3 regions of the Lysinibacillus sp. K60 genome follow, and region 1 is predicted to be linked to each of the others. Evidence: predicted binding sites of a transcription regulator. Region 1 holds the regulator's gene; each other region holds the start of a gene.
What was found. The regulator LexA, encoded in region 1, represses DNA repair genes until DNA is damaged. The targets are predictions, from matches to a motif close to CGAACATATGTTCG.

Region 1 (10,691 bases):
TTTAGATGGCAATGGCTTGCCTGATGTGAAACCTTCAAAGCCAGAGGTAACAAAGCAAGAAGATGGACCAGAAATTGTCTATGGCTATTATGATAAGGGTGGTAATTTTGTACAAACAAGTCCATAACGATGGGAGGTATGTTTATGGCAATGAAGCCAGGGCGTAAACGTTTAGGGGATTTACTGGTGGAATCAGGTGTTATCACTGCTGACCAGCTAGAGTATGCATTAACTACTAAGATGAAAAATGAGAAGCTTGGAGATTTCCTTATTAAAGAAAATTTCCTAACAGAGCAGCAGCTTATTGAAGTCTTAGAATTCCAGCTGGGTATCCCTCATATCAGCCTGAATCAGTTTTCAATTAGTCCCGAATTATTACAGCTCATTCCTGCGGAGCTTGCAAAGCGGACAAATATTATGCCGATTCGCAAAGAAAAAAATAAATTATTTATTGCAATGGAAGACCCGATGGATTATTTTGCCATTGAGGAAGTTCGTATGACAACAGGCTGTCAAATCGAGACAAGTATTGCGGCTAAAGATGATTTATATCGGACGATAACAAAATACTATGATTTACAGGAATCAATGGATGCGGCCATGTTGGATTTGGCTGCCACAAGTACAGAAACACAAGAGGAAATAGAGAATGAGGATTCTCCTATTGTTCGTTTAGTGAATCAAATTATTGCGAATGGTGTCGCACAGCGCGCTAGTGATATCCATTTTGATCCACAAGAAACAGAGCTTCGTGTCCGCTATCGGGTAGATGGTGTGCTACGTACTGAGCGATCCTTGCCAAAGCACATGCAAAATGTCGTATTGGCTCGTATTAAAATTATGGGGAATTTAAATATTACTGAAAATCGTATTCCGCAGGATGGACGTATTAAAACCAATGTTAATTTTAGACCTGTCGATATCCGTTTAGCGACACTACCAACAGTTTATGGTGAAAAGGTAGTTATGCGTATTTTAGATTTAACCAATTCAGCCAATGATATTGATAAATTAGGCTTTAGTGCAAGTAATGAAGCACTTTTCAGGAAAATGATAGCCCATCCAAACGGTATGATGCTGATTACTGGACCAACAGGCTCAGGTAAGTCCTCTACGTTATATGCGGCCCTTTCTCATTTAAATGAAGAAGGCGTCAATATTATTACGGTTGAGGACCCAGTGGAATATCAGTTAGATGGTATCAATCAGATTCAAGTAAAAGAGGAAGTTGGCTTAACATTTGCGGTAGGGTTACGATCAATTTTACGACAGGACCCCGACATTGTAATGGTAGGGGAAATTCGTGATCTTGAAACAGCTCAAATTGCTATCCGTGCTTCACTAACAGGCCATTTAGTATTAAGTACACTGCATACTAATAGTGCCATCGAATCTATCTCACGGCTCCATGATATGGGGATCGAGCCATTTTTATTATCCTCTTCTCTTGTAGGAATCATGGCGCAACGCCTTGTACGAAAAGTTTGTCGTGATTGTGCGGAACCATATATATTCACTTCTCGTGAACTTGAAATACTTGAGGACAATGGGGTGGAGGGCGTAACACATGGTAAAAAAGGGCGTGGATGTCCTGCCTGCAATCATACTGGCTACAGAGGACGGATGGCGATTCATGAAATCCTCCCTGTTGATCGCCAAATAAAAGATATGATTTTAAATCGTGTTGGTGATCGCGTCCTCCGTGATTATATGAAAGAAAAAGGTTTCCATACCCTATTAGTGGATGGATTACAAAAGGTTGTAGCAGGCCAAACAACCACATCAGAAATATTACGTGTTGCAAGTGCAGACTAGGGGTGAAAAAATGACAGCATATTCAATCGTTGAATTATTAACACGTGCATTTGAAGAAAAAGCATCTGATCTTCATTTAACAAAAGGTATTCCACCGGTATATCGTATCCATGGGCAGCTGGAGCAATATGGCACAGTCCCACTTGAAACAGAGGATTTGAAGGAAATGGTAAAGGTCATTCTTCCTGTCCATAAACAACAGGAATTTGAGGACAAGGGAGAAACGGACTTTAACTTTTCATTGCCTGGGAAATGTCGATTCCGTGTCAATGCATACCATCAACGAAATGAAGTGACGATTGCAGCTCGTTTAATTGAGGCTAAAATTCCATCTATTGAAGCACTCAATATGCCACAGGTGTTATATAAGCTTGCGGAAAAACCACAAGGCTTAATTTTAGTAACTGGCCCAACAGGCTCAGGGAAATCAACTACCTTGGCAGCAATGATAGATCATATCAATGAAACTAGATCTAAACATATTATTACGTTAGAGGATCCAATTGAATATTTGCATACACATAAGAAGTCTGTCATCAATCAACGGGAGATTGGTGTCGATACAATGAGCTTTGCCAATGGTTTACGAGCATCGTTGCGTCAGGACCCAGATATTATTTTAGTTGGGGAGATGCGAGATTATGAAACCATTTCAACGGCTATTACGGCTGCTGAAACAGGGCATTTAGTCATGGCTACACTTCATACAAGTAGTGCACCAACGACGATCGACCGTATTATCGATGTATTTCCACCGCATCAGCAGAGTCAAATTCGTGTGCAGCTTGCGAATGTACTACAAGGTATTGTTTCTCAGCGTTTATTTGTACGTAAGGATGTAAAAGGGCGTATTGCTGCGACAGAAATTTTAGTACAGGCACCTGCTATTTCAAATTTAATTCGTAACGAAAAAATTCACCAAATTCCAAGTGTGATGCAGACAAGTAAAGCATTAGGTATGCACACATTGGAGTATTCCATGCAACACCTAATTACGACAGGTAAAATTTCTCTAGAGGATGCAAGACCATATATGAACGCTGGTGATTATAGTTGACGATATTTCGTTATAGTGGTCGTACCAAAACAGGAGCACCTAAAAAGGGCATTATCGAGGCACCGAATAAAAAGGTAGCCATGGAAAAGCTTCGAGCACAAGGAATTAATGCACGAGAACTTCAGGAGTCAAATAGCATTTTACATAAAGATATTGCTTTTGGGACAAAAGTAAAGCACCAGGAATTTGTTATTTATTGTCGACAATATGCGACATTAATTCGTGCTGGCGTTCCCGTCGTTGAAGCGACCCATATTTTGGGCGAGCAAACACGGAGTAAACCACTAAAGCGAGCATTGATGCAGGTTGAAGAGGATATTCGAAATGGTATGGCATTTTCAGATGCAGCAGGCAAACACCCAAAAGTGTTCCCATTGCTATTTGTTAATATGATGCGTGCTGGTGAGGCTACAGGGAACGTCGACGATACATTAGATCGTCTTGCAAGCACACTAGAGAAGCAATACAACATTAAGAAAAAAATTCAATCTGCCATGACCTATCCAGCAATTTTATCGCTTTTAACACTAGTGGTTGGTATGTTTTTAATGGTGTTCATTGTGCCAACCTTTATGGATGCATTTAAGGAAATGAATTTGGAAATGCCGTTAATAACGGTCATTGTAGTGGGTATTAGTGATTGGCTCATTCAGTTTTGGTACCTTGTAATTTTAGGGCTATTGGTATTAGTAGTGGGCCTACACTATTTCTATAAAAATAATAAAGAGTTTCATTATGCCGTCAATGTATTTTTACTGCGTATGCCAATCTTTGGACAGCTATTGCAAAAGGATATTATCGCTAGAATGACAAGAACCTTGTCAACACTCTTTAGCAGCTCCGTACCAATCTTACAAGCCTTAACAATTGTCGAAAAGGTTGGTGGTAATCCGGTAATGGGTAAAGTAGTACTGGAAGCGCGCGATAATTTAGAAAAGGGTGGCACATTATCAGAGCCACTTGAAAAAAGCTGGCTCTTTCCACCACTCGTTACACAAATGACCTCAATTGGTGAGAAAACAGGCTCCTTGGACTACATGCTTGAAAAGATCGCTGATTTTTATGAAGAGGAAGTAAACCGTGCTGTCGATACCATGAAGTCACTCATTGAGCCTTTAATGATTGTGGTACTGGCTCTAGTTGTAGGAGTCATCGTTGCGGCTATATTCTTACCAATGTTCCAACTATATGAAAATATGTAATGTTTACAATATTGATATGGATGCCCTTTTGTTCCGCTTAATGGGAAATATCTACTTAGATTTGCTAACAAAAGGAAGCGGCAAGTAGGTATCTTCATGGTTAAGTATTAAAGGAGAGACTGGACATGGAAATTAGGGTAAAGAACGAAAAGGGCTTGACATTAGTCGAGTTATTGGCAGTCATTGTTATTCTAGCTATCGTTGCTGCCATTGCAATTCCAGCAATAAGTAATGTCATTGATAATTCACGTTATAAGGCATTAAAGGCAGATGCCATCAATGTTATTCATGCCGCACAGTTTTATTTTATGGAGCATCCAACCGCTGATCAATGGCAAATCGTCGAAGTGGAAAAATTAGTATCCGACGGGTATCTAGACAGTGCCGGTAAAATATTAGAGGCAGATAAAGAAGGTCAGAGTGCCAATGTCCAATTTATCGAAGGCACCTACTACTTCAATGCGCATGCGATTTATTACAGCAATGGAAAATATATAAATTTTGATAATGCCACCTTACAGCATATTGCAGACGATATTCGCAAGGGAAGCAAAGGAACAGGTGGCAAATGTATTGGGCGAGATTGTGCAGCTTCGCCATAATGTTCAGAAGCGCGTGTACACACACTTCATATAAAACTATTAAGGAGGATTTCATTATGTTAAAAAAATGGAAAAATAAAAAACTATTGAAAAATGAGAAAGGTTTAACATTAGTTGAACTATTAGCTGTAATTGTTATCCTAGCAATTATCGCAGCAATCGCTGTACCTGCAATTGGTAATATTATTAATAAGTCGAAGGACCGTGCAATTTTAGCGGAGGCATCAAATATTCTAGCGGGGGCTAAGATTGCTTATATTGATGGGGCTTGTAAAGATGATAAATGCGATAAAGATGCATTAAAATCGTATGTGGATGGTATAGATTTAAGTGATACTGTTGTTGAATTAACAAAAGATGGTTGGCAAATTACGTACCCTAGATTAAAGGATATAAAATTAGAAGAATTTAAAGTTGCAGATGGGAAATCCCTTGAAAAAGATATTAATAGTAAACTGGTGAAAGCTGGAGGAGAAAAACCTACAACTACTCCAGATACAACAACGCCATAATCAGTCCTCCCAACCCACTCAGAAGCGCAAGTAAATTTGCGTTTCTGGCTGGGAAATGGATGACTAATTGAAAAAATCATTTATACTGAATAGGATAAGGAGGTCTTTTCACATGTTTAAGAGAAAAAGAAAGTCGCATGTTTCGATTGAGCTGAAGGATTATGTGCTGCGTGCGATTGTGGCGAAAGGACCAGAGCCTAATCAGTGGCAGGGCTATGAATACCCTTTAGCAGCTGGAATCGTTGAAAATGGAACTATTATCGATGAGGTAGCTCTTTTTGAGGTGATTAAAGAGCAAGTAATGAAATGGACAGGGAAAAAACAGGCTGTTCGCATGTTTGTCCCTGATACGACGGTTCTATTAAAAAACTTTGAGCACCCTAAAGATGTAAAGCCTCAGGAATTACGAGGATATGCTGAAATGGAATTGGGACATTCCATTCATTTACCTTTTCAAGACCCTTTAATTGATGTGTATGATGCAGATGCCGAGGATGGCAAGGCTATCTTATTTGCTGCGCCTTCTGAAGAGATTACGAAACTTGTAGGGATGCTGTTAGATGTTTCATTAGAACCCGAAGCTGCCGATATTCGTGCGCTTTGTAATATACGCTTATTAGAGCACATGTCCTTATTAATGCCTAATAAAACATATTTAATAGCAGAATGGTCGATTAATGAACTCTCAATCAGTATTTTTTCCAATGGCCAGGTGGAGTTTTTGCGCTATCAAACCATTGAAGTAGATATGACGCAATGGCAGGGGAAGAAAGAGAATGAGTCTAGCTATCAATTTATCTATAATGGCGAATCAGAGAATTATCAAATGGTCGTAATGGATCAGGTTCTAGAGATTGATCGGATGATGAATTTCTTTAAGTTTTCTTTACATAAAGGTGAAAAAACAGTGGATGAAATTATCATGCTTGGCGATAACCCACTATTGAAATCAATTGGGAACTTACTCGCTTCTAATTTAGAACCACCACTGAGGGTTGTCGATGGGAAAAAAATTGAGAAATCGTTTCCTCGCTTTAAGCGAGAATTTTCAACGTTGCTTGGCTTGGCTTTGAAGGAGGTTCGTTAATGGTTCCAGATATAAACCTCTTACCACAACTTGAAAAAAGAGCAGCCTCTCCCAAGCTTTTTTATAGCTTGGTGATTGTCATTGTTGGACTTATTGTAGCTTATTTACTATTTTTATTTTTTACATCAAAAGGTGATTTGTCACGATTGACTGCAGAGGAACAGGCATTAACAACACAGCTTGATCAATTGCAGCAGGAGCTAGACGCACGACAAAGTGTCGATCAGGGTTCGTTGGAAGAGTCTGTGACTTTTATTCAAAGCGTTTCTTATCCTGTAACACCGTTAATTGATGAAACAAAAACTTTATTACCAACTCATTCCTATTTACGTAGCTATGTTTTCGGAGAGAACTCGGTGAATATTGAAGTGGATTTTGAAACGATGACAGATATATCGAAATATGTTGAGCGACTTTTAATGAGTAGCTATTTTACAGATGCTCAAATTAACACGGTCTCAAACTTTGAAATAGAGCTAGGTGAACAAAGGGAGTTAACACCCCAACAAAAATTTAAAGAAGTACCGCGATATTCAGTGTCTATCACAGCGACAATCGATTTTATGTATTTAGCTGGAGGACGACGCTCATGAATAAATTAACGAGTAGTAAAAATTCATCTATGATTTTGTTACTTGCGCTGATAGCTGCTATTTTATTTGCGCTGTATTATTATTTGCTGTCACCAAAATTGAATGAAGTGAATGAAAAAGAGAGTAATGTATTGCAGGTGCAGCAAGAATTAGCTAATGTCAAAGAACAACTAGCACAATTAGACAAGGAGCAGGGACAGCCTACTATCGATATATTAGCCTTAAGACAAAAGCTACCTGCCACAAGAGCCGTTGAAAAGATTATTCTTGATTTAGCTGAGATTGAAGAGGTGACAGGAACTCGTATACTGTCTTTAACGGTTCAAGGTGAGGGCGGCACTGTGACACCTTCTGATGTATCGAATGACCTCAATATGTTGGAGCAGGCTGAAGCAGAGGTCAATGGTGATCAGCAGAACAAGGAGAGTATTACACCGACTGCCTCTCTTTCGGAGGACTCTTTACCACCTAATTTAAAGCTTATTACTTTTATATTAGAGGTGGGTGCGCTTGATTTTAATTCTCTTGAAAGCTTTTTACAGGAGGTTGAACAATTAGAGCGTGTCATGAAAACCGATAAGATTGAATTTAAATTGCCTGGAGAGCAGGCACAGCTTGAGAAAGATGCGGATCTTACGTTAAAGGCAACAGTGCAAGTGACGACGTTCTATTACGAAGAACAACAATAACTTTATTTTATAGGCGCGCCATACTTTATTTGTATGGGCGCCTATTGGTTTAGGAGGACATGAAATTGGAAATGGCTTATACGATCTTTATTTTTTTATTTGGACTTGTCTTTGGGTCTTTTTATAATGTAGTTGGCTTACGTGTACCACAGAAGGAGTCGATTGTACATCCTCCTTCACATTGTCTGAAATGCCAGAGACGACTAACGGCGCTTGATTTAGTACCAGTTTTGTCTTATGTATTTTTAGGAGGAAAATGTCGGGGGTGTGGCAATAAAATTTCTTGGGTTTACCCAGTCATAGAATTAATGACAGGTGTATTATTTGCCTTTGCTTATTGGCAGCTAGGCTGGGGCATAGAATTGATAGTAGCGTTCTTTTTTATCTCCTTATTAGTTATTATCGTTGTGTCAGATTTGGCCTATATGCTAATTCCTGATAAGGTGTTAGTATTCTTTTTACCTGTGCTAGCTATTGGACGAGTGCTGTCACCATTAACACCGTGGTGGGACTCTCTTGTGGGTGCTGTGGTTGGCTTTGGCATATTATATATCATTGCTGTGCTATCAAACGGTGGCATGGGTGGAGGCGATATTAAATTATTCTTTTTAATTGGTCTCGTTCTGGGTACGATTGATACACTGTTAACGCTATTTTTAGCTGCAGTTATTGGTATGGTTGTCGGGATTACCATGTTATCGAAAAACAAACAGGGGAGAAAAACACCCATTCCGTTTGGGCCATCTATTGCATTGGCCGCAGTTATTGTTTATTTCTATGGCGATCTATTAATCAATTGGTATATAAGCTTTTGGTAATTGTTCAATTTTCAGGAATGTGGGGGGAAGCAAGTGAAACCGATTATTGGAATTACAGCCTTTGTTGAGGATGATTTATCCTCTCGATTAAATGTGGCATACAGCAAAAGCATCATTGAAGCTGGTGGAATTCCATTGATTATTCCAATTGGGATAGAAGAAGAGGCAGCACAGATTTTAGCCCTTACAGACGGATTATTATTATCTGGTGGTCATGATGTGCACCCATTTCTATTCGGGGCTGAGCCTTCATTAAAGCTTGGAAAAATTCATCCAGCGCGAGATACGATTGAGTTAGCATTAATTGAAGCCGCATTCCAACGGAAGATGCCTATTTTCGGGATTTGTCGAGGAATTCAAATACTAAATGTTGCTTTAGGTGGTACTTTATATCAGGATATTGATAGTGATCATTTTAGCACTAAATTACTTCAACATATGCAGCAATCAGGTCGAGCTGTAGCTACCCATTCTGTTCAGGTTATTGCTGACAATCTTTTAGCGACTATCGTTGAACAAGAGAAAATAGCAGTGAATTCATTTCATCATCAAGCGGTGAATGTTTTAGCAGAAAAATTAAAAGTAGCGGCAAAATCTAACGACGGTATTATCGAAGCGGTAGTTCATGAGGAGATGCCATTTTGCTTGGCTGTTCAGTGGCATCCTGAGGAACTAGCCATAGCAGGAGATGAGGGTGCGCAAAAGCTATTTTCAGCCTTTGTGGAAGCGAGCTTAAAATTTAAGAAGGAAGCTTAGAAGAGGCATTGTACAAAGAATCCAATCGTATGTGGATTCTTTTTTTGCGTAAAAAAGAGGATACATGCTCTTAGAAGGAACATAATCCTCAAAACCTGCTTTAATCGTTAATGTACACGTCTGTAAAGACCTACAACTTGTCCTAAAATAGAAACTTGATCGACAATAATAGGTTCCATAGAAGAATTTTCAGGCTGTAAACGGAAATGGTTTTTCTCTTTAAAGAAACGTTTTACAGTTGCTTCATCTTCAGCTGTCATAGCTACAACAATATCCCCATTATTAGCTGTTGCCTTTTGTTTTACAATGACTAAATCTCCATCTAAAATCCCAGCTTCAATCATTGATTCTCCCATAATTTCTAGCATGAACAATTGATCTTCACTTGTGCCGTACGTATCGGGTAATGGGAAGTATTCTTCAATGTTTTCAATTGCTGTAATTGGAGAACCAGCTGTAACCTTCCCGACAAGTGGAACATGGATCACCTGTTGCTTTTGGATGGATTCTTCAGGCTCTAAAATTTCAATTGCGCGTGGCTTTGTTGGATCTCGACGAATAAAGCCTTTTTGTTCTAATCGAGCTAAATGTCCATGAACAGTTGAACTGGAAGCAAGTCCAACTGCTTCACCAATTTCGCGTACTGATGGTGGATATCCTTTAGCTCGTACCTCTTCCTTAATGAAAGCTAAAATGTCCTCTTGTCTTTTCGAAACTTTTTTCATGAGTGCTCACCTCTTTTTTTCTAAAATCATTCTTCTTATTTGATAGTATAACAGAATGCGAACACGTATGCAAACATAGGTTCGAAAAGTGTTTGACAAAAACGTTTGTTCGCTTTATTATGGGAACATACATTCCGAACAAACATTCTTAAAAAGGGGGTAATGATTATGACATGGTTTAAGAAAAACACACATATCTCAATTTTAATAGGAGCTTGTTTATTATTTGCAGCATACCTTTACATTACTGATCCAGGAAAAGTTAGTTACGCAGAAATTCAAATCGAACATGGGGATAGCTTGTGGTCGTTAGCCGAGCAATATCGTGGTAAAATGAGTACTGATGATTGGATAAAGCTTGTAAAAACTGAAAATGAACTAGCAGATATTAAAATTGTAGCAGGAAAATCTCTAGTTATTCCTGTAGTGAGTGATCAAGCCAGTCCCATCAATACTATCGAAATTGCGAGAAATGAACAATGATAAATAATCAACTATCGGCTGTTGTCTATTGTCGCGTAAGTACCGAAAAAGAAACACAAAGCTCCTCATTAGAGCGCCAACAGGAAGAGTTGCTGCGCTATGCTACAGAGCAAGGCTATGCGGTGAAGGGCGTGTTCAAAGATCAACATAGTGGCTATGATGTAGAACGTGAAGGCTTACTAGAAATGCTTGATTTTATAAAAGATAAGAACATTAATGCTCTTTTTGTCCAAGATGAAACTCGTTTAGGACGAGGCAATGCAAGGATGGCTGTATTACATTTATTACAAAAGTCAGCAACTGACGTTTTTTCTATGCGTGATGCAGGCCCAGTCCAATTAAATGAAATGGA
Region 2 (10,691 bases), on a different contig from region 1:
ACACTAGGAGATTATGGAAGTTTAATAGGTGGTTGGTATCCAACTGAGTTTGAAGATATTTATAAAAAGGCTGCTGATGCTTGTGGAATTGATTGGTTTATTTTAGCAGCAGTTCATGGGAAAGAATCAACATTTAGTAGCAACCCTGTGGCTTCTGATCCATCATTAGGTTCTCGTAATAAAGAAGGAAAACTAGTTGGTGCAGTTGGACATTTCCAATTTATGCCATTAACTTGGCTTGGATGGGCTGCCGCAAGAGACTACCCTACAACATCAGTAGGTAATATTCTAGTTGATGATCTTACATTTATTACGGTCCCAGCAAATATTAAAAAGTATGGCGGAAGGGGAATGGATGGTAATAACGATGGAGTTGCAAGCCCTTGGGATTTAATAGATGCGGCAACTACTGCAGCATGTTATTTAAAAACTATTGGTTATCAAAAAGGAAGTGAAACAGCCATTAAAAATGCTTTAGCAAAATATAATGGTGGGAATAGAGCTTGGCAAAGTAGTGAAGCTCAAAAATATGCAGAAGATGTATATAGTAACGGAAAACAATATGAATTAGGTAGCGCTTCAGCTCCAATCTCTGTTGCTCCTGGTGATACTACATATCCTACTACGGGTAAAATTACATCTCCATATGGTGGACGTAATGATGGCTTCCACTATGGGATTGACATTGGTGCTGGTGGAAGAAAAAACGTTCCAATTGTTACTATTGCAGATGGTGTTGTGTCATATGTCGGACCTCTAAGTACTTATGGAACTATTGTCAGGGTAAAACATGTAATTGGTGGAAAAGATGTAGAATCTTTATATGCTCATCTAGCATCATACAATGTTAAAGTCGGTCAAACTGTTAAAAAAGGACAACAGATTGGTATTATGGGTGAAACAGGAAGGGCGTATGGTGTACATTTACACTTCGAAATTCATGAACCATATTTTGTTAAACAAGCAACAAATCCTCGAAATCCGATAAAATGGATTCCAACACCACCAATAAAATAGAAGGTGTATAACATGCGGGAAATAAAAGAGGCTATTTGGTTAGCTATAAGAGAGAATATTATTAAGAAGACATGGTTTAAAGTACTTTCAGTTTTAATTGTTTTTTTAGTAGGCTTTGTTATTTACAAGGCCTACTTTACACCTGAAATTACGAAAGGTGAAATTGGAAATAAAACCATTTGGGAAGACTTTGAATTACAAACTGAAGAGTTTGAAAAAAAATCAAAAACATTTGATGGAGTCAAGGAAATTGAAAATACCGTTCCCACTATAGATGGAAGCAAAATAGAAAGTGTTATTAATTATTTCTTCTTTACTGCAAACACCAACAATGCAGACTTATTCATTTCAACGCTAAATCCTGAATTGTTAAACAAAGATTTTCCTGAATTGGATTTACAAGAGAAATTTGAAAAAATAGATGAGTCGATGAATAGAATCTCAAGAAATGGACAAATCGAAAAAATTGAAGTAATTAGAAGTTTGTGGGTAATGGAATCAAAAGCAGTTCGAGTAGTTCTTGATATTTACTATAAAGACTTAAAAAAACCAGTACGCATAAATTTAATTGTTAAAAAGATAGAACAGTCACATAATCATTCAGACAATGAAAAAGATAATGATTTACCTTATATCCACTCTTCAGTATGGGATATTATAGAATTAATTGAAGATAAGTAGGTGAATTATGCTTGGTAGCATTGATGCAACAGAGCCTTTATTAATAGGAGTTTACTACATCCAATTAATTTTTACATTTATATGTGGCGTCGGATTTTTATTTGGAATCTTTATGTTTATATATGCTTTTAAGAATCCTCATAAACGTAGACTAGCCTATGTATTAACTGTATTTATGCCAATCGGATTGTTAGCTGTAATCCATGGACCGGTTCTACTTCTGTATTATGTATTTAAACAACCTGCTACACCAGATGCAGAACTTGGTTTGATGCTTTTTGTTCCGTCTCTTGAGATAGCTGGAACAAAACTATATGAAGGTATTGTTCGAGTTACACAACCTTTATTAGTAGCAGTTTTCATAATTGGAGTAGCAGTTTTACATCATGCCAGCCGTATACCAGGTAGAAAGCGTATAGGTTATGGGATATTCTTAGGCGTTCCGCTTCTCTGGTGTTTAATGAAGGTTGGCCCATCAATAATTAAAGTACTGACTTCTTAAAATAAGGTTATTCCCTAAATATGGGGAATAACCTTATTTTTTAAAAAGAATGTAGCAGTAAATGTATATTTCTGCTACAATTGTTTTATGAACTTAAGACATGAACCCAACCAACTAATTTATTACATGGTATTTGTAACGAGATATAAAAGGAATATATTTGAGGATCGTGAAGCTGCTGAGCTAGTAAAACAATCATTGCGGAATACACAAGAGAATGGAATTATGAAGGCTGAAATTGAGGAAATTGGAAGTTGTTATATAAGTTTAAAGTGCATAGGTGATCCTTCTAAAAGTCCTAATCAAATAGTCTCTTATCTAAAAAGAAAGTGTTATCAAGCGATGCTTGAAAAGATGCCTCATCTAAATTCACTCTGGGCTAGAGACGTGATTATTAGTACATCTCCAATTTGTAATAAAATTATTAATGAATTTCTACAAACTTTAAAAAGGAGGGGTTAGAAATATGAAAACCTATGCAGAGATTGCAGAACAATTAAGAAGGCCCTTTCCTCCTGGGACAGTTAAAGTAAGTAACGATGGAAAAAGAGGTCATATTCCTGTTCAGGTATATATGTCCCGTTTAGAAGAAGTTGCTGAATCACAATGGCATTGGAGAGTAATTGGTGATCCGGTTTTTAATCTTGAAAATTATTTTGTACTGGTTAAAGGAGAAATAACACTTGTTGATGCAGTAAGACAGGGATTAGGGATAGCTAAAATTACGAAAAACGAAACTACATCGATTAAAAATGCTCTTATGACTGCTGAATCAGAAGCTTTTAGAGATGCTTGTGATAAGTTTAAAATGGGGTGGTATGATTTAGCACAATACAGAGATTGGTCGTCAAATCCAGGAATAATGCAGTTGAATAATGTACCTCCGTTTACTGAAAGCTTAGTAATTGAAGGTTTTGATCCTAATATACACAGTGTAATGCCATCAGAGGGTAGAAGTTGTATAAAATGCAAGAAACCTTTATCTCAAAATGAGGAACTACTATTGAGCATAAACGGGATTAAGTTTGCTTATTGCAAGGAACATGTACCTCAACAGCTAGTAAAGAATCGAACGGAGATTTAAATAGATTGTATTAAACTGAACTAACTACAAATATGTAAACTGAAAGGTCTTATTTATTAAACTAAGAAGAAGGTGTTGAATATTCGCCAAATTATATATACATGTTCATTATGTAATTATTTTGATTCTAATCAATCTAAATGCATGATCTCTAATAAAGAAACATATCCTCAAAATTCAACAGATGCAATGGCATGTAAATCAGGGGATATATTTGTTAGAAATATTAACGTTCAATACAGTTATTATAACTACGGAGGGCAGCGGGCATTTTCTTCAGAGCCGCTGGAAGATTTAACAAGGTTACCAAAAGATAAGAATGGTACCCCGCTTTTTGTTTTTACAAAGAGAGGGGTTGAACGAGCAGTACCAGCATACCCTGGTCTTGAACTTGTCAGCCACCATTTATTTGGAGTGAAAAAGGAGTTTACTTTTCAAGGTCAAAGGGAGCTTATCTATGATATCGGTGTTGACTTAGCGGAAAAAGTATGTGAAGGTCTTGGAATCAAGTTAGTTGTGCTAGAGAATGAGAAAGGTATACAAGGTAAAGAGGAATTAAGAAAACGATACCTTGTTTATGGAAGATAAGCCATGGACAATAATGAATATCGAACTATGATAATTGTAAAAGCATATGAATTTTCTGAATGTGTCCCCACGGCGGCAAAGCAATGTGAGGATTGGTCATTAACTACAAGCAATGGTTCACTTGAACTTTGGCATGACTTTTTTGGTAATGATAGAGTTTACCAAGTAATACTATGTGATCAACTTGGCAGAGAGCTTTGGCTATGCCCTCATGTTCATGATCATAGCGCTTTAAAGTATCAAAAGAGTGTCAGTCAAATATTAGAATTTTGCGGATTTGATGTTATGTTAGAGGAAGATAAACAGAAATACCCTAAAATAATAATGGATTGGTTAAATATTAAACCAAAACAAGTTCCAGTAGAAGTAATTGAATTAAATAGTGTTCTATAAGTCCCTAAAGGTTCTAAATAGCCTTAAAAGAATAGACTATAGACAATATATAATATATGTAATATAATTTAAATAATTAAAAATTTACGAACGATATGAAGGAAGAACCTTTAACGTCTAGGAAACTAAACGTTTGAGGTTCTTTTTTTATTCTAAGGAGGATTACTAATTGGAGAAAAGAGCTTTTAAAGTGGTTGGTGTTCAACTTATTCCAAAAAAGAGTGTGGGTATATTGCCAATGATGCAGCAAATTGCTGAAAAAAATCTACAACAATCCAATCAATTAATTGAAAAACTTGTACGGCCAGTAAATAAAGATTTCGAGGAACGATTAAGATATGAAGAAAGTAAAAGCAAATCCACTAGAAAGTTTATGATTATTGGGTTAATGGATTTCCAACCTAAAGGGGAAACAGCTGGAAAAATAGTTTTTAATCCTAATTTGCATACGAGTCTAAACGTTATGAGTGAATTACAATCACTCGTTAGGACTGTTCACTAGGTACCACTATGAAAAAAGCGAAAGTATATTTTACTATTCCTTGTCGCAAGAAAGTTTGGTTGTTTAGAACTTTATTACTGTGGAAGGCATCTATATTTGTAATAGAGATTTACATGTTATCTCTTTTAAAACTAGGATATTTAGTTTCTACAGTAATTATATTTTTAACATTCTTTTTACTGAAATTTGTTCCAATGCCTTATAAAGATACTATTGATGTTTACTTTGACCGCTTAATTTATAAATCAAAATTTAAGGAAATTGAGCTGAACTTTAGTGATATTGCATTTATCGATCAGGATGTTGTAGATGAACAAAAAAGCCACTCATATTATAAAAGTATTGAATTCTTAGATGAATCTATGAATTCATTATTGTTTATTGATGGAAGCGGTTATGGATATGATGACTTAGTTGTTTTATGTAATCGTATTTATACTATAAATCAAGAGTATCTCCCCTTCATAAAAGGTGGTCCTAGCAATCCTTTAGAAATTAAATTTAATGAAAATGAGATAGTCTAGAAAAGCGGGTGATTAGATGAATATTGTTACAATAATTGGAGTAAGTGTTTTAGGATTAATTACAATTCTAAGTGCTTTTCATGGTTATAAAGCATATCGGGGATATAAATTACGCCAATTTGAAGATTATTCAGAAGAGACTTCTGTTTTGAATGCGTTAGATAATGAGGATTTACATGTTGAAAATAGCTCTTTTAGTAAAATTGTTAGTTCAATGAATATTAGTAAAAGTAGTGAGGAAATAACGAATCTACAATCAACTAATGTTATGAAAACTGCTGTAGATGAATTTAGTAAAATGGATACTGAAAGTAAAAATGTCAAAAGCACTCAAAGCCCAGGTTCTCAAAGCTCTCTAAGAAGTGCTGCTATTGCATTTAATAAGAGAGAGAATGATAGAGTAAAGGGTGGAAGTAATGATATATGGAGTCCAACAACTAGTCATCTATTTACTTCATCAGTGAGTATGGATAATAACAATCGATGTGATGAAAGCTCTGTATTTGATACTGGGAATTCTAGCTTTGGAAGTAATTACTCGTCATCTAACGATTCCAGTTATTCAGGCGACTCTGGAGGTGGGGGATGTGACTAATACAGGATTTGATCAATAAAAGAAGTAAATATGAGGGGGAATTTGAAAATTAGAGTTGTGTCAGTTCAATTAACAAACTGACACAACTCTTTTAATTGTAATTGAATTAAATTTTCTACTTCTGTTTTTATAGCTTGATTTGCATATCGGAAGATTTCATCATTTCCAGCTGTAGCAACTTGAATATCACTAAAATACTCGTCTATTTTGTACCAACATACAACTCTGATTTTTTGTACTTTTAATTTATTCTTATAATGAAAATAATCTTGTCTTAAGGTCTTCAATAGAGAATCAATTAAAGGGAGGAACACAGCTTTCATCTTTAGATTTTCAAATGAATTATAATCACGTTGTAACGATCTAATTGCAAAATCTAGAATAAGGTATTTATGAAGCATTTCTCTCTGACTACTATTCACCATACATTTCGTCCTCTGAAAAAGCAGAAGGGATACTTTCTACTTGATCATAAAATACATCTGTTCTGTTTAACGCTTTGTTATTAATTTTCTCTTCTTGCCTCCATTCTTTAATACATTGTAAATGTTCAGGTAGCATCATTGAGTTCCATTTAACAGCACTTCTATCAATCACTTTAATTCCTCCTTAAGCCAAATGCCCTCCGACTAATGAATTCCTACTAATAGCTGTTCCAGCCTTTGTATATGAAACGGCTCTTAATAAAGAAACTGATCCAAATCTATTTCTTATTGCATCCATTGTATGACCAATAATTTGTCTTTTCTCTTTATGTTCATCAAATAGATCTAATTGTATGCTGCGAGCAGGTTCTAAGTTAGAAATTCTTACTGCCAACTGTCGAGCAGGCTCTCCAGCAAAAAACTCATCGAGTAATTCAATACAAGTTTTATACATAACTAAAGTTTCATTAGTTGGGATGTCGATAGTTTTAGATCTGTGAAATCCTTTAGTCATTGCATTTTTGCTATAAGACAAACCAAAACTTATTGTCCTGCCAACATAACCCGCTTCGCGAGTACGTTTCATAACATCCTCGCACATTTCTAAGGCCACAACTGCTATGTCATTTTTAGTATGATAATCTTTCATTAGCATTTGGCCCTTTCCAAAACTAAGGGCGTTATTTTTAACTAACGGTTCTCCTAAAGTTGAAAGATCTACACCCCATGCGTGGAAATACAATTGATTCCCAATAATGCCAAATTTATTTTCCAATTCATTTAAATCAGAGTTGGCCAAGCCGCCAACTGTTTGAATCCCCATAGCATTCAATTTTGCTTCCATTTGTCGCCCTATTCCCCACATTTCAGATAAGGGGCGAACTGGCCATAATTTAGTTGGAACATCATTATAAGTCCACTTTGCAAACCCAGTTTTTTTAGCTTCAAGATCTAATGCTAGTTTAGCCAACAACATATTTGGTCCCATACCAACTGCTGATGGAATACGGAATTGATCATAAATAGCTTTCTGTATTTCTTTCGCCACTTCTTCAGGAGATCCCCATAATGTATTGATGCCAGAAAGGTCAACGAAACTCTCATCAATGCTATAAACATGTATAGCATCTGATGGGACATATTTTGCTATAAGTCGGGTGATTGCCATTGACATATCTATGAAGAAAGACATTTTTGGTTCAAAAAGTTTAATATCTGGATGCTTCGGGATTTCAAATCGCCGACTGCTAGTTTTGACTTTGAACTTCTCCCTCATCAAAGGTGATGCAGCAAGCACAATGCTGCCTGGTTGGTCAAAGTTTGCGACTACTGCAACTGGAGTTTTTAAAATATCTAGCCCATGTAACATCGCAACACAGCTGGCGTAAAAGCACTTCATATCTATACACATTATTTCACCATTGGGAAGAGAAGAGTAATCCATTTAAATATCATCCTTTTCATAATACTCAACAAGCAGTTTTACTTTTTAGGGTTACTTAAATAAGAACGTTTGTTTGTTTTTTATTTTACGCACAAATGTTCTGTCTCGCAAGAGGGAATTTCATGTAATTTATACTCTTAGAAAAACGCAAATTACCAGTATGCACCGAAATAAAGCTGATCTAGCTATCATATCAAGACAAACTGGCCATAAATCATTCCAAACGATATCGGAACATTATATAGAATTAGATTCAGTTGATTTAGACGATTATATCTAAATTAATTTTCAACAATTTTCTTGATTAGGATAATTATATTTTATATACTAATTGTATATTTGATTCTATAGTATTGGTTTTTGAAGCAAATATACAAAAAAACATAACGGAATTAACAAAATTCGGAAGTACCGAATAAGTGCACGTATTGTGCATTTATTTTGGTGCTTCTTTTTTTTATTTTCAACCTTTGAAAATGTCCAATAAAGAAAAGAGAGGGAGCTGAATATTTTTGTCACAAGAAAAAGAAAGTAAGAAGAAAGTGCAAACAAGTAAAAAGGAAAAACTATTCATTTCAGCTGTAGCAGCAGGAGCTTTAGTAGCTGGAGTATCAATGGGAGCCGGTATTCAAGATGTAAAGGCAGCTACACCTAATCCTGAATCTGATTTTACAGTTAATAGTGTTTCAGGTGGTGTTGAAATCAAAAAATATATTGGGGTACGTAAGGATGTAGTAATCCCTACTACTATAGGTGGAAAACCTGTTATAAGTATAGGTGCAGGAGCATTCAAGGATTTAGCTTTAACATCTGTGCAAATACCAACCACTGTTACAACTATTAAAGATCAAGCTTTTCTTTATAATAAATTAACAACGATTGATATTCCAAACAATGTTAAAAGTCTTGGTGTGGAAGCATATGCGCGTAATCAGATAACAAGTGTTAGCCTTAATGAAGGTTTGACAGACATAGGACGTTTTGCTTTTTTTGATAACAAATTAACAGCTGTAGATATTCCTAGTAGTGTCACAAATATTGACGAAAGCGCATTTGCGTATAACAGTTTAGTAAATGTAGAGATACCTGAAAATATAACTAATGTAGGTAGTGGTGCATTTTCAGCAAACTCAGGATTAAAAGAAATTATTTATAGAGGTAGCAATAAAAATGCGACCTTTGGGGATTGGCGAGGCATTTATGGTTTTACATCGCCCACAGTGTTTAAGGGATATTCGGGTACATCTTTCGAGACGGCAGTAAAAAGTCAAGGGTTCATATTTGAATCTTTAACTGCTGCAATTCCTTTCAGTTACGTAGTCCAGGGTTCTACAGTAAAAATTACTGGCTATACGGGTACTGAAAAGTCCATTGAGATTCCGAGTACAATCGAGGGTAAACCTGTTACAGAAATTGGTGCAGGAGCATTTAAATATTTAGAGTTAACAAACGTTGTTATACCGAATACTGTAAAAAATATTGGTTACTCAGCTTTCGAGGGGCATAAGCTAACAAATTTAGTGTTACCCGAGGGGTTACAAACGATAGAGTTTGACGCATTTTCTGGGGGTACTTTAGAAACAGTAAGTTTACCTTCAACGTTAACTACAATCGGAGATAATGCATTTAGAAGCAACCACTTAACTGGTATTAATATCCCTGATTCAGTTACTGATATCGGTACGTATGCGTTTTCTACGAATAGTATAGCAACTGCAAAACTACCTAGTGGTATCACACACCTAAAACAGGGTATATTCAACATGAATATTTTGGAGTCTATAAATATACCAAACAGCGTTACGATCATAGATTATGAAGCTTTCAATAGTAACGCTTTAAAGTCTATAGCAATTCCTAACTCAGTCACTACAATAAATGAAGGAGCATTTGCATTTAATAATCTAGAGACAGTAACTATACCAAAAAACTTGAAGAGTATAGCGCCTGAATCATTTGCCAAGAACGATTTAAAGACAGTTGTTATTCCCGAGGGTATCGAGCAAATAATGGCAAATGCTTTTGAGAGTAACTACTTAACATCTATAACTATCCCTTCTACTGTAAAAACAATTGAAAGGGAAGCATTTTTCCGTAACAGGTTAACTACAATCAATTTCAGTCCTGACTCTACGTTGCACACAATTGAAACTATGGCTTTTGCAGGAAGTCCAATTACAACAATAGCATTACCGAGGAGTTTAACTATAATTGGTGAGCAGGCTTTCTTTGAAAACAACTTAAGTAGTCTGTATATCCCTAGAAGTGTAGAAACTATTGGGGCAAGAGCATTCTTAGGGAGTAAAAACCTTGCGACTGTACTATACGACAATAGTGGTACAGAAATACTCGGATCAAACATTTTTGGTAAACCTGCAAATGTTACGCCACAGTTCTTTGGTAACACTGGTAATTTTAAAACTTATATTGAAAGTTCTTATGAACCGTCTTACACAGTATACAATGCACCACCAAAATTAACTGTCAAGAAATCTGAGCATGCTAAAGAGATCTATATGTTGTCTTTATCTAGAGATTCCTTAGGTGCTGATATATCTGCTAATTTTACAAATATACGCTATACCGTAACGGACTCAGAAACACTAAAGGGTAATGAAAGTTTCCAATATGCAGGGGTAATAGATGCTCCTATGTATGATGGTATGGTGTCACTAATGGGTAAGCCTGACGGAAACTATTTTCTACATGTGAGAACTACTTCAGATGTAAAAGTCGGCTCAAACTCACCTGTTAAAGTAATAAACGATTCAATAACTCCTATTGTATTTGATACAGTAGATTTAGAGGTGAAAACCCCTTACACAGTAAATGAGGATAAAACATCAGCTGTAGTAAAACCGATTTTCAATAAATCTAACCTAAAAACTGTAAAGTATGCTAAGGGTAAGAACCTACCAGTTAGCTTCTTCACAAGT
Region 3 (10,691 bases), on a different contig from region 1:
CCTGCTGCCAATAGCACGATAATCAGTAGGAATGCAACTATACGACTTTTTAGTTTCATTAATAAATCCTCCTCGAATTGGTGTAAGGGCTGTCCTTACACGCCAAACAAGTAACTAGCAATACCTTTTGAAACGTTTAATCCTCCTTTTCATCTAGAATCGTGTTACCTGTGCTTCAAAAAGGTTGCTTTACTTAATTCAATCGTTCATAACGCGCAAGTTTATCTTAGTATTATTAGATACTAGTCTTCCAAATGTCAATAAAATCATAAGTGACTTATGTAAGTAAGAACTTATTCAAAATAAAAAAAGCGCAACACACTTATTATGAAACAGGTTGCGCTTTGTGTCAATTCAACACGTATAGGATTCTTTGAAATCTTGTAAGATTTGACACATCATTGATTACGTTCTGACTGGACCAAGCAGTAATTGTAACTCGTCTGTATTGACTTCTTCAAACCAATTATTACTTTGTAAAAACTCTACTTGATTAAATGAGACGATATCAGATGGTGATACTGAAAAAATGGTAGAAATGACTTCATGTAAACGTAGTTGCTCAATTTTCTTTTTACGCCATTTTTTTTCAATACAGTAGCGCCAGAGTTCTTCGGCTGTAATAGCATTATATTGATAATGCTGGAACTCTGCTATCTTACTATCAATTGCCGGACGAATCTGTTCAAATAGTTGCTCATATTGCATACTCATTTTGAATCATCTCCAATCAAAGTCGTAACGTAAGACATGCTTGCATACAAATAGTGTAAATGAATTTTTGCGGCTTGAGAAGGGACGGATGGCATGAGTTCTTTTGTACGAGGTACATTATTTTTAATGTTTGTGATTTTTTTATCTAAACTTTTTGGCTTCTTTTATAGAATGCAATTTATGCGGATTGCTGGTGAAGAGGCTGTCGGTATTTATATGACCGTCTATCCAGCGTTTATTTTCTTCATCTCACTCATTCAACTAGGACTACCTATCGCTGTGGCTAAAATAGTGGCTGAACTACTAGCAAAAAATAAACGTGAGAACATCTTTGGTGTCATGCGTACAGCCATTCTTTGGTCATTCATTGGCATGATCATTTTTATGCCACTCGTTGCACTAACAATACCATATATTTCAACAACTCTATTACATAATGAACAGACAACATTTACATTATGGATTGCACTCTTTGCTGTACCAGTATCAGTTGGATCTGGCTTATTACGTGCCTATTTACAAGGTGTTGCTAAGATAACACCGACAGCATGGGCACAAATGATCGAACAAATTGTACGTATTAGCTTCATTACTTTGATGCTACCCTATGTGGCTAATTACAATAATGCTGCTGTCACGGCTGCGGCGGCAATGGGCATTACACTGCTAGCCGAAGTTGTAGCATTCTTGTATTTATGGCTACACTATATCGTTTCCAAAAAGAAATTACTGACACGAAAAACTAAAATTGAAGGGTATCCTGCATCACCAATGTTGCGTATTGCCCTTCCCTCTGCAGGCAGTAAGCTTTTTGGTTCTTTCACTTGGTTTTTAGAGCCGATTATCTTTTTAAAAGCTTTGACTGTGGCCGGTTTAACCGCTTCTGCTGCCACTATTTTATATGGTGTCATCTCCGGTGTTTTGGTGCCATTACTGTTATTTCCAGCGTTTGTATCAACAGCCTTATCGATTGTGCTCATTCCAGCTGTTAGTGATGCCGTCGCTCGTCAGCACACCCCGCTATTACAGGAACGAATTTCGGTGTCCCTAAGATTGTCTTCGCTAGTGGGGTGCTTTGCTGCTACGTATTTCTTTGTTCATGGAGATGAATTAGCTATGAAGCTTTTCCATTTAGAAGAAAATCGTGGGTACGTTAAAATTTTAGCACCTATTTTTTATTTTTATTATATTCAAAGTCCTCTACACTCCATCTTACAGGCAATTGGTGAGGCAAGAGCTGCCATGATGAACTCCATCTATGGTGGGCTAGGTAAACTTTTCGTGATGTTTGTACTTGCCTCTCAACCAGGTATCCAGGAAAAAGGAGCCGTTGTAGCTATTGGCTTTGGGGTATTACTAACGTCATTCTTGCATATTGCAACAGTTAGACAACGTAAAAACCTGCGCGCTGGCTTCAGAATGTTTGTTGTGCCTTATAGTTGTTTTATTGCTGTTTGCGTCGCCCAGTATTTCCTTATTCCAATACTATCCCTACCATTTATTTTAAGTAGTGGTGTGACATTATTTTTGCTATTTACCTTTTTATTATTTACCAATCAGTTGCGTATTACAGATTTCCGTTACATTAAAAAATTGGCGAAGAAAGTCTAGGATTCCTTTAATTGAATATGCAGCTTATTGTCTTCCCAAATACAAAAAAATACTGTTTCACTGTCAGTAATATTATTTTTTGCTAGCTCATCCATTAGCCATTCCACATCTTTATGCATAGTAAATAAATGTCTTTCTTGAATATCACCGTCGATAATCAAGGGATACACAAAGGCTTTTTCATCTTTTTTATAGACAGAAAGATTGCCTGAAGGCTCTAAATACGCAAACGCTACATCTGTCACAGATGCAATTCCGTTTTCTCGTAATTGCTGACATAAATCATCTAAATTATAGCGGTGTTTTCTCATCTCGCTCTCTAAAATAACACCGTCTTTTACTAATAAAGCAGGGTCACCATCCACTAGGTCACGTATTTTTTTGAACTTTAATGACAAAAAGGCACTTAATATTTGAATAAAGAGCAAAATAATGATAGGTAGTATCGCATTAAAGAGAGGATTTTTATAATCGTCTAGCGCAAAGGCTGCTACTTCTGCAATTAATACAAATACGACCAAATCGATGACTGATAATTCACCTACTTCTCGTTTACCCATTAAACGGAAAACGATGATGATAAACACATACAAAAAGCAAGTTCTAAAAATAATATGGTAATATTCTTCCATATAAACACCCCCATACTATCAAGGTGACCTTACTTATTGTTTTTTATACAGTTTTCAAGGAATAGTCCCTACTTGTTCGTACACACTAACATAGAACTTAGATGCTTATCACAATAAACATGCAAACAAGGTGAGGACATGATAAAAAAAATAATTGTTTTCGTTTTTGTTTATATCCTTTTTCTTATTAGACCTTATCCTATTTACGGGTATCAAGAACAGGAAATACCTATTCTTATGTACCATCATTTAGAGGACAATATAAACAACACTACAGTTATTTCACCCAAAAACTTCGAAAATCAAATGAAATTACTTAAAATGGAAGGCTATCAGGCCATTTCTGCTCAGCAATTATATGATTACTTAAACGACCAAGCACCGTTACCTCAAAAGCCAGTGTTAATTACTTTTGACGATGGGTATTTTAGTAATTATGAAAAAGCTTACCCGATATTGAAAAAATATGATATGCATGCAGAAATCTTTGTGATTGCAAGCCGAATCCTAGAGATGAATGGAAACAATCACTATCCAAATGAAACTGCAAAGATGAATTGGGATCAATTAAAGGAAATGAAGGATTATATTACAATCCAGAGTCATACTTGGGACTTACATTATAAATTACCTTCAAAAAATGGTAAACTAAATGGCGCAGTATTTGGTCCTGGTATTGTGAATGGGCAACTAGAGAGTCAGGTTGAATATGAAGAAAGGGTAAGAAATGACTTTATTCATTCAAGAAAAATAATCAAAGAAAAGTTAGAATATGAACCAATAGCAATAAGCTATCCTTATGGGATTTATTCACCCTCCACCATCAAATTAGCCAAGGAAGCTGGCTTTAAAATGGCCTTTGTCATACAAAATAAACATGTGAAAAAAGGCGATTCCCTATTTACATTAAGCAGAATAACGATTAATGGCAATGATACTGGTGAGGCATTCATTCATAAATTAAAAACTGCAACTGCAAAAAACATCTAAACACAGCCATCCAATATTGTATAAAAAAGACTTACAATATAGCTATCGCCTATTGTAAGCCTTTTCTTCTTTGTTACTGATTGTCATTGACAATTCGTCCAATTGCTTGACGGTCGAATTTCACTCGTACATTGTCAGCAATTTTTAATGTCACTGCTGTGTCTTCAATTGCATCAATAACACCGTGTAAACCACCAATTGTAATGACTTTATCTCCACGTTGCAAACTACTTTGCATATTTTGTGTTTCCTGCTGTCTTTTTTTAGCTGGACGGATTAAGATAAACCACATTGCAACGAACATTAATAATATTGGTGCTAATCCTAATAATTGATCCATAATAGCATCTTGCCCCCTTTCCAAATCTCACTTTTTTAGTATAGACTATTCCACCATTAAAAAGCGATGGACAAGCCCAAAAATTTTCTCAATTACTAATATTTTTTCTATGATTGACAATATTTTGCTAGAAATATTCACTTTTTACAAAGTTTTGAATGATTTGCAAAACTATTGCTATTGATGATGGACATTAGGGAATGCCTAATGTCCTTTTTTAATTTAGCGCATGTAATGATCCTATTTGTCTAGTTTAAAAGTTTTTTGCATCTGGCCCATTAAAGCCGTATTTTTCAAAGAACTCTTCACGGAAATCACCAAGACGATCTTGACGAATTGCCTCACGCACTTGCTCCATCAATTTTAATAGGAAGTGTAGATTATGATAGGATGTTAAACGAATACCAAACGTTTCTTCCGTGCGAATAAGGTGACGAACATAGGCACGAGAATAATTTTTACATGTATAGCAGTCACAGTTCGGATCAATCGGCCCAAAGTCACGTGCATATTTTGCATTTTTCACTACTAGACGTCCTTCTGATGTCATCAGTGTTCCATTACGTGCAATACGTGTTGGCAGTACACAGTCAAACATATCAATACCGCGAATTGCCCCATCAATTAAAGAATCTGGTGAGCCAACACCCATTAAATAACGAGGTTTATTTTCAGGCATCATTGGCGTAGTAAATTCTAAAACGCGGTTCATCACATCTTTCGGTTCTCCAACGGATAATCCACCAATTGCATAGCCTGGGAAATCTAGTTCTACTAACGCTTCTGCTGAGCGGCGGCGTAAATCTTCGTACTCTCCACCTTGAATAATGCCAAATAAGCCTTGCTCCTCTGGACGCTGATGTGCTTCCTTACAGCGTTTTGCCCAACGCGTTGTACGATCAACTGATTTCAGCATATAGTCATGTGTCGCAGGATATGGTGGACATTCGTCAAAGGCCATCATAATATCAGAGCCTAAATCATTTTGAATTTCCATTGCCTTTTCTGGGCTCAAAAATAATTTATCTCCATTGAGGTGATTACGGAAATGAACGCCTTCCTCTTCGATTTTTCGGAATTGACTAAGTGAAAATACTTGGAAACCACCTGAATCCGTTAAAATTGGTCGATCCCAGTTCATAAATTTATGAAGTCCGCCTGCTTCTTTGACAATATCATTACCTGGACGAAGCCATAAATGGTACGTATTAGACAGAATAATACCGGCATTCATCTCTTTTAATTCTTCTGGTGACATGGTCTTCACCGTTGCTTGTGTGCCCACCGGCATAAATGCTGGTGTTTCAAAGGAGCCGTGTGGTGTATGAACGATGCCAAGACGTGCTCCTGTTTGTTTACATGTATGAAGTAGTTCATATCGAATTGCTGGTTGTGTCATAAAATAAATAATCCTTTCTTATCTGAAGTAAAAACAGTACTCCGATTTTATCCACTATTATTTTTTGGGACGTATAAACATTGCATCACCAAAACTAAAGAAGCGATATCTTTCTTCTACAGCTTGCTGATAAGCACTTAAAATGGTCTCACGAGTGGCTAGCGTACTAACAAGCATAACTAGTGTTGATTTTGGTAAATGGAAGTTTGTGATTAACCCATCCACCACCGTAAAATTGTAGCCTGGATAGATGAAAATAGACGTCCAACCTTGTTCTGCTCGCACTTCTCCCTCATATTTAGAACCAATTGTCTCTAATGTACGAGTAGAGGTTGTCCCAACAGCTATTACCTTGCCACCGTTACGCTTTACGCGATTAATTGTATCTGCTGCTTGTTCTGTAACACTATAGAATTCCGCATGCATTTCATGGTTCTCAATCGAGTCTACACTAACGGGACGGAAAGTGCCAAGGCCTACATGTAGCGTAATAAAGACAACCTCTACGCCTTTAGCCTTCACTTGAGCTAATAGCTCCTCTGTAAAATGCAGCCCAGCTGTAGGCGCTGCAGCAGAACCACGCTCTTTGGCATAAACGGTTTGATAACGATCCTTATCCTCTAGTTTTTCACGAATATAGGGAGGTAACGGCATTTCACCAAGTTGCTCTAAAATTTCATAAAAAATACCATCATACTGAAATTCAAATGTACGTCCGCCATGTTCAAGCTCACCTGTACATGTAGCTGTTAATAAACCGTCACCAAATGTGATGACTGTTCCTACCTTTACACGCTTTGCTGGTTTTACAAGTGTTTCCCACTCATCTGTACCAGCCATTTGCTTCAGTAGCAATACTTCTATATGTGCACCTGTTTCTTCTTTTACACCCATTAAACGAGCAGGTAAAACTCTTGTATCATTTAGTACAAGACAGTCTCCAGCATGTAGCTCGTCTAATACATGAGCAAAATGGTGGTGCTCCACTTTATTTGAGCCCGGTGTCACGACCATTAATCGACTCGCTGTACGATCGACTAATGGTGTTTGGGCAATAAGCTCCTCTGGTAATTCAAAATCAAAATCTTCTACACGCATGAAAATAACTTCCTTCTTTATGTTTGTTGGGGATACTCATATCCAAAATGTTCGTAGGCTAAATGAGTCGCTACTCTTCCTCTCGGGGTACGTTGAATAAGGCCAATTTGCATCAAATAAGGCTCGTAAACATCTTCTATCGTAACCCGTTCCTCACCAATTGATGCAGCAAGAGTATCTAAGCCTACTGGGCCTCCTCGGAATCGCTCAATCATATTGGTTACAAGTTTATGGTCAATATGATCAAGCCCTCTAGGATCTACTTGTAACAGCTCTAGTGCTTGCTGTGCAAGACCCTCCGTAATCATACCATCTCCAAGCACTTGTGCATAATCTCGCACTCGTTTCAATAAACGATTGGCAATTCGAGGTGTTCCACGTGAGCGTCTCGCCATTTCCATTGCTGCTACTTGCTCTATTTCTACCTCAAATAAATGTGCACTTCTCACAACAATTTCAGCAAGTGATTGGTCATCATAATATTCTAGGCGCAGCAACACACCAAAGCGATCTCTTAGAGGAGCAGATAGGGCACCCGCTCTTGTTGTTGCACCTACAAGGGTAAAGGGAGGTAAATCAAGTCGTACAGAACGTGCTTCAGGACCTTTTCCTACCACAATATCTAAGCAGAAGTCTTCCATTGCTGGATATAGTACTTCTTCAATAGCACGGGGCAGGCGATGAATTTCATCAATAAATAAAACGTCTCCAGGCTCTAGTGAACTTAGAATAGCTGCCAAATCTCCTGGACGCTCAATCGCAGGGCCACTTGTCATGCGTACGTTAACATTCATCTCATTTGCGATGACAGCAGCTAGGGTCGTTTTACCAAGTCCTGGAGGTCCATATAACAACACATGATCTAAACTTTCTTGGCGAAGCTTTGCCGCTTCAATGAATATTTGTAAGTTTTCCTTTACTTTATGTTGCCCAATATACTGGGCTAATTTTTGAGGACGTAAAGATAACTCAAACTGCTCATCATAGCTGCCTGCTTCACTTGCCATCATACGTTCAGACATGCACCTTTCCTCCTTTCCTTATTTTAATTTTAGCAGTAGTTGCAATGCTTGTTTCATAAAGGCATCTGTCGTTTCAAGTTTATCGTTATCCTCTAGCTGTGGTTTAATTTTTTCTAGCTCTTTTTCAGAATAGCCAAGTGCCATTAAGGCAAGTAAGGCCTCTTCTAATTCGTGTTTATATGCATTCACACCAAACAAAGGTAACTCATCTTCTGCACTAGGTAACTCCAGTGTATCTAATAATGAACCAAGTTTGCCCTTCAAGTCGAGGATCATTTGACGTGCTGTTTTCTTACCAACTCCAGGGAATTTCACTAAAAACGCTTCATCCTCTCGTTCAATTGCGCTAATAACCTGTTGTGGATTACCTGTAGCTAAAATCGCTAAAGCGCCCTTTGGTCCTATTCCTGAAACTAAAATAAGCTTACGGAATAACTCACGCTGATCTAGATTAGGGAAGCCATATAAAACTTGTGCATCCTCTCGTACATGCAAATGAACATATATCTGTTGTTCAAGGGCAGATGTTCGAAAAGCAAATGGATTGGGCGTATTAAGTTGCCACCCAATCCCCTGTTGTTCCAGCACAATAAATTCAGGTGTAATACGAGTAATTTGTCCTTTTAAATAATCATACATCTATAATCCCTCACAATCATCGTCTTCGATTATAGCATATAGCGAACGAATGCTCGACAAAAAGTAGCGTCGAAACGCCGTTCGCAGACAAAAATGACCGCCAGTTGACGGTCATTTCTTGACAAATCTATCAATATCGTACCACAGTTTTGGCCAATAGGTGAGGGCTCGTTTTGTAAACGGTACTAAATAATCTAAAAATACTAGCTGTTGCTCTAGTGGTAAATCTATAGCAAACAGCCATTCTCGTAATAACTCATTCGGATATTTTAAGCGATGAAGCTTTCTTTTATCCAGTCGTTTCAGCTCAGGTAACTCTGCAAAAATCTTTCCAAGATCATAATCTACAGCAGGTAACACACGATGTAACCATAAAATATACTCGTCATCCGCTTCACCAAGGTGTGCTAAATCAAAATCAATTAAACGTAATTGTCCATCGGAGCACCATAAAAAATTATGATGAACTACATCCCCATGCAATAGCGTAATCTCTTTTTCAGGTGCATCTTCCAATGCAATCAATTGTAATGACTTATCACTATAATGCAGTATTTGATCAATTTCTTCTTTCGTTAAAAATGTTCGAAACTCATTTCTTCTACTTTTAAAACGCATATGACGCATTTGCCATTTTAAAAGCTGTGAGTAGGTATGCAAGCCTGGCATGCGCTGCCAAGCAATCTTTTTATGTGTATCATGTAAAGCGATTAATAGTCTAAGAGATTCCTTACGATCTTTTTTATGCGCAAAGTTAGCACCGTGGCTTCCTTCTTGCCACATTTGCACAATTAACTGCTCATCATCGCTCTGAACTAATGGTAGGATCAAAGAAGGTTCCATACGTCCCAATTGGCGATGAATGGTTCTTACCTTCTCTGCAATTTCCACTTGCTTTGCACGTTTGACAAAATAATTTTTCGATCGATACTTATATTTCCAAATATTTGGCTTTACTTCTTCTACAATATATGCTTTTTCACCATCGATAAGGCGTCATCCCGCCTGGGAAATAATGCGGTGACATCCAAGGACCTGTTGCTGATGGGCATGGTGGTGGCGGGCAATGACAAGGGTCCATTTGCCAATTTGGCATCATCATTGGTTGTGTGCCACAGCCACAAGATTGACCCATGTTCATATCAGGCATCATCATTGGTTGTGTGCCACAACCACAGGATTGACCCATGTTCATATCAGGCATCATCATTGGTTGTGTGCCACAACCACAGGATTGCCCCATATTCATATCAGGCATCATATCCATTTGTGGCTTCATTTGGTGATCTTGCGTATGGAAGAATGGTGATGTGGACTCTAAAAAGTCTTCCATTCCACCAACTTTATGATCTGGCATGTCATAGGACATTGGCTGCTGTGGCATCGTATAATGCTCGACCTGCGGCTGCATTGGCATCGGCCACCACATCTGATGATAGATCGGCTGATGGCAACTTGAACAATGTGGTACGGCAGGCATTTGTGGCATGATATGCATTGGTGGATGTGGTGCTGGTTGTGGCATTGGCTTCGGTTTAGCTACAGGTGGTGGTGGTGGTGGCGGTGTAGGTGCTGGCGGCGGTGGTGGCTGTATTTGTACAGGTGGTATTGTAACATTTTGCTCCATTTGTGGCATCACCAATTGCTGGTGCCAATTCATTTCCACAGGCTGCGGTACCCACATCGGCTGTTGTGGCATCTGCATTGGCATTGGCATCGGTATTGGTATCGGTATCATTTGTGGTTCTGGCATTGGCATAGGTGGTGGCGGTACAATTGGCGGTGGTGGTGGCATTGGTCGCTGTACCTCTTTTTTAGGACTTTCCTTTGGTGTCTCCTTATGCACTTGTGTTTCCTTTTTCGGCATTTCTTTATGTGAATCTCTATGCGGCTCTTTGTTTATTTTTTCAGGCAATATAATTTCCATGCCTGGAACAATATAATCTGGGTTGGCAAGATGGACATTGAGCCGCTTCAAATCTTCAAACGAAATGCCGTACTCTTTCGCAATCTTCCACAATGTATCTCCCTTTTGAACAATATGAATACGCAATTTTTTCCTCCCTTCCTCTCTACGTATCATATGTTCAATGTTTCATTTGGATACAAAAATTTCAGCAAGTTAGAAAAGCTTCATGGTACACTAATTCATAAGGAATACGGATTCCTTTATTACGAGCAGGGGTGATCTCTTATGAAAAAAATGTTAGGCGAAGAACGCCGACTGCAACTATTAGCGCAATTAA

Region 2: the regulator LexA is predicted to act here: its motif matches at 7,818-7,831, upstream of HCH28_RS18680 (Y-family DNA polymerase).
Region 3: the regulator LexA is predicted to act here: its motif matches at 8,488-8,501, upstream of ruvA (Holliday junction branch migration protein RuvA).

The regions. Positions count from the first base shown of each region.
Region 1 is NZ_JAASJR010000003.1:32,499-43,189, forward strand. It holds gene HCH28_RS07435 (G5 domain-containing protein) at 1-127, shown strand, start outside; gene HCH28_RS07440 (GspE/PulE family protein) at 145-1,815, shown strand; gene HCH28_RS07445 (type IV pilus twitching motility protein PilT) at 1,826-2,872, shown strand; gene HCH28_RS07450 (type II secretion system F family protein) at 2,869-4,074, shown strand; gene HCH28_RS07455 (prepilin-type N-terminal cleavage/methylation domain-containing protein) at 4,200-4,676, shown strand; gene HCH28_RS07460 (prepilin-type N-terminal cleavage/methylation domain-containing protein) at 4,733-5,188, shown strand; gene pilM (type IV pilus biogenesis protein PilM) at 5,301-6,275, shown strand; gene HCH28_RS07470 (PilN domain-containing protein) at 6,275-6,868, shown strand; gene HCH28_RS07475 (hypothetical protein) at 6,865-7,557, shown strand; gene HCH28_RS07480 (prepilin peptidase) at 7,623-8,375, shown strand; gene HCH28_RS07485 (gamma-glutamyl-gamma-aminobutyrate hydrolase family protein) at 8,409-9,131, shown strand; gene lexA (transcriptional repressor LexA) at 9,239-9,856, opposite strand; gene yneA (cell division suppressor protein YneA) at 10,025-10,339, shown strand; gene HCH28_RS07500 (YneB family resolvase-like protein) at 10,336-10,691, shown strand, end outside.
Region 2 is NZ_JAASJR010000009.1:119,167-129,857, forward strand. It holds gene HCH28_RS18625 (peptidoglycan DD-metalloendopeptidase family protein) at 1-1,017, shown strand, start outside; gene HCH28_RS18630 (hypothetical protein) at 1,030-1,698, shown strand; gene HCH28_RS18635 (hypothetical protein) at 1,706-2,200, shown strand; gene HCH28_RS25485 (transposase) at 2,288-2,662, shown strand; gene HCH28_RS18640 (hypothetical protein) at 2,667-3,284, shown strand; gene HCH28_RS18645 (hypothetical protein) at 3,360-3,872, shown strand; gene HCH28_RS18650 (hypothetical protein) at 3,876-4,265, shown strand; gene HCH28_RS18655 (hypothetical protein) at 4,435-4,767, shown strand; gene HCH28_RS18660 (hypothetical protein) at 4,776-5,291, shown strand; gene HCH28_RS18665 (hypothetical protein) at 5,308-5,886, shown strand; gene HCH28_RS18670 (YhjD family protein) at 5,952-6,311, opposite strand; gene HCH28_RS18675 (hypothetical protein) at 6,301-6,483, opposite strand; gene HCH28_RS18680 (Y-family DNA polymerase) at 6,496-7,755, opposite strand; gene HCH28_RS18685 (leucine-rich repeat protein) at 8,268-10,691, shown strand, end outside.
Region 3 is NZ_JAASJR010000002.1:70,419-81,109, reverse strand. It holds gene secDF (protein translocase subunit SecDF) at 1-59, opposite strand, end outside; gene HCH28_RS04180 (post-transcriptional regulator) at 406-714, opposite strand; gene HCH28_RS04175 (putative polysaccharide biosynthesis protein) at 808-2,325, shown strand; gene HCH28_RS04170 (DUF421 domain-containing protein) at 2,322-2,957, opposite strand; gene HCH28_RS04165 (polysaccharide deacetylase family protein) at 3,096-3,947, shown strand; gene yajC (preprotein translocase subunit YajC) at 4,021-4,287, opposite strand; gene tgt (tRNA guanosine(34) transglycosylase Tgt) at 4,541-5,686, opposite strand; gene queA (tRNA preQ1(34) S-adenosylmethionine ribosyltransferase-isomerase QueA) at 5,744-6,784, opposite strand; gene ruvB (Holliday junction branch migration DNA helicase RuvB) at 6,802-7,806, opposite strand; gene ruvA (Holliday junction branch migration protein RuvA) at 7,825-8,445, opposite strand; gene HCH28_RS04135 (phosphotransferase) at 8,557-9,390, opposite strand; gene HCH28_RS25300 (LysM peptidoglycan-binding domain-containing protein) at 9,425-10,498, opposite strand; gene HCH28_RS04125 (transcription repressor NadR) at 10,640-10,691, shown strand, end outside.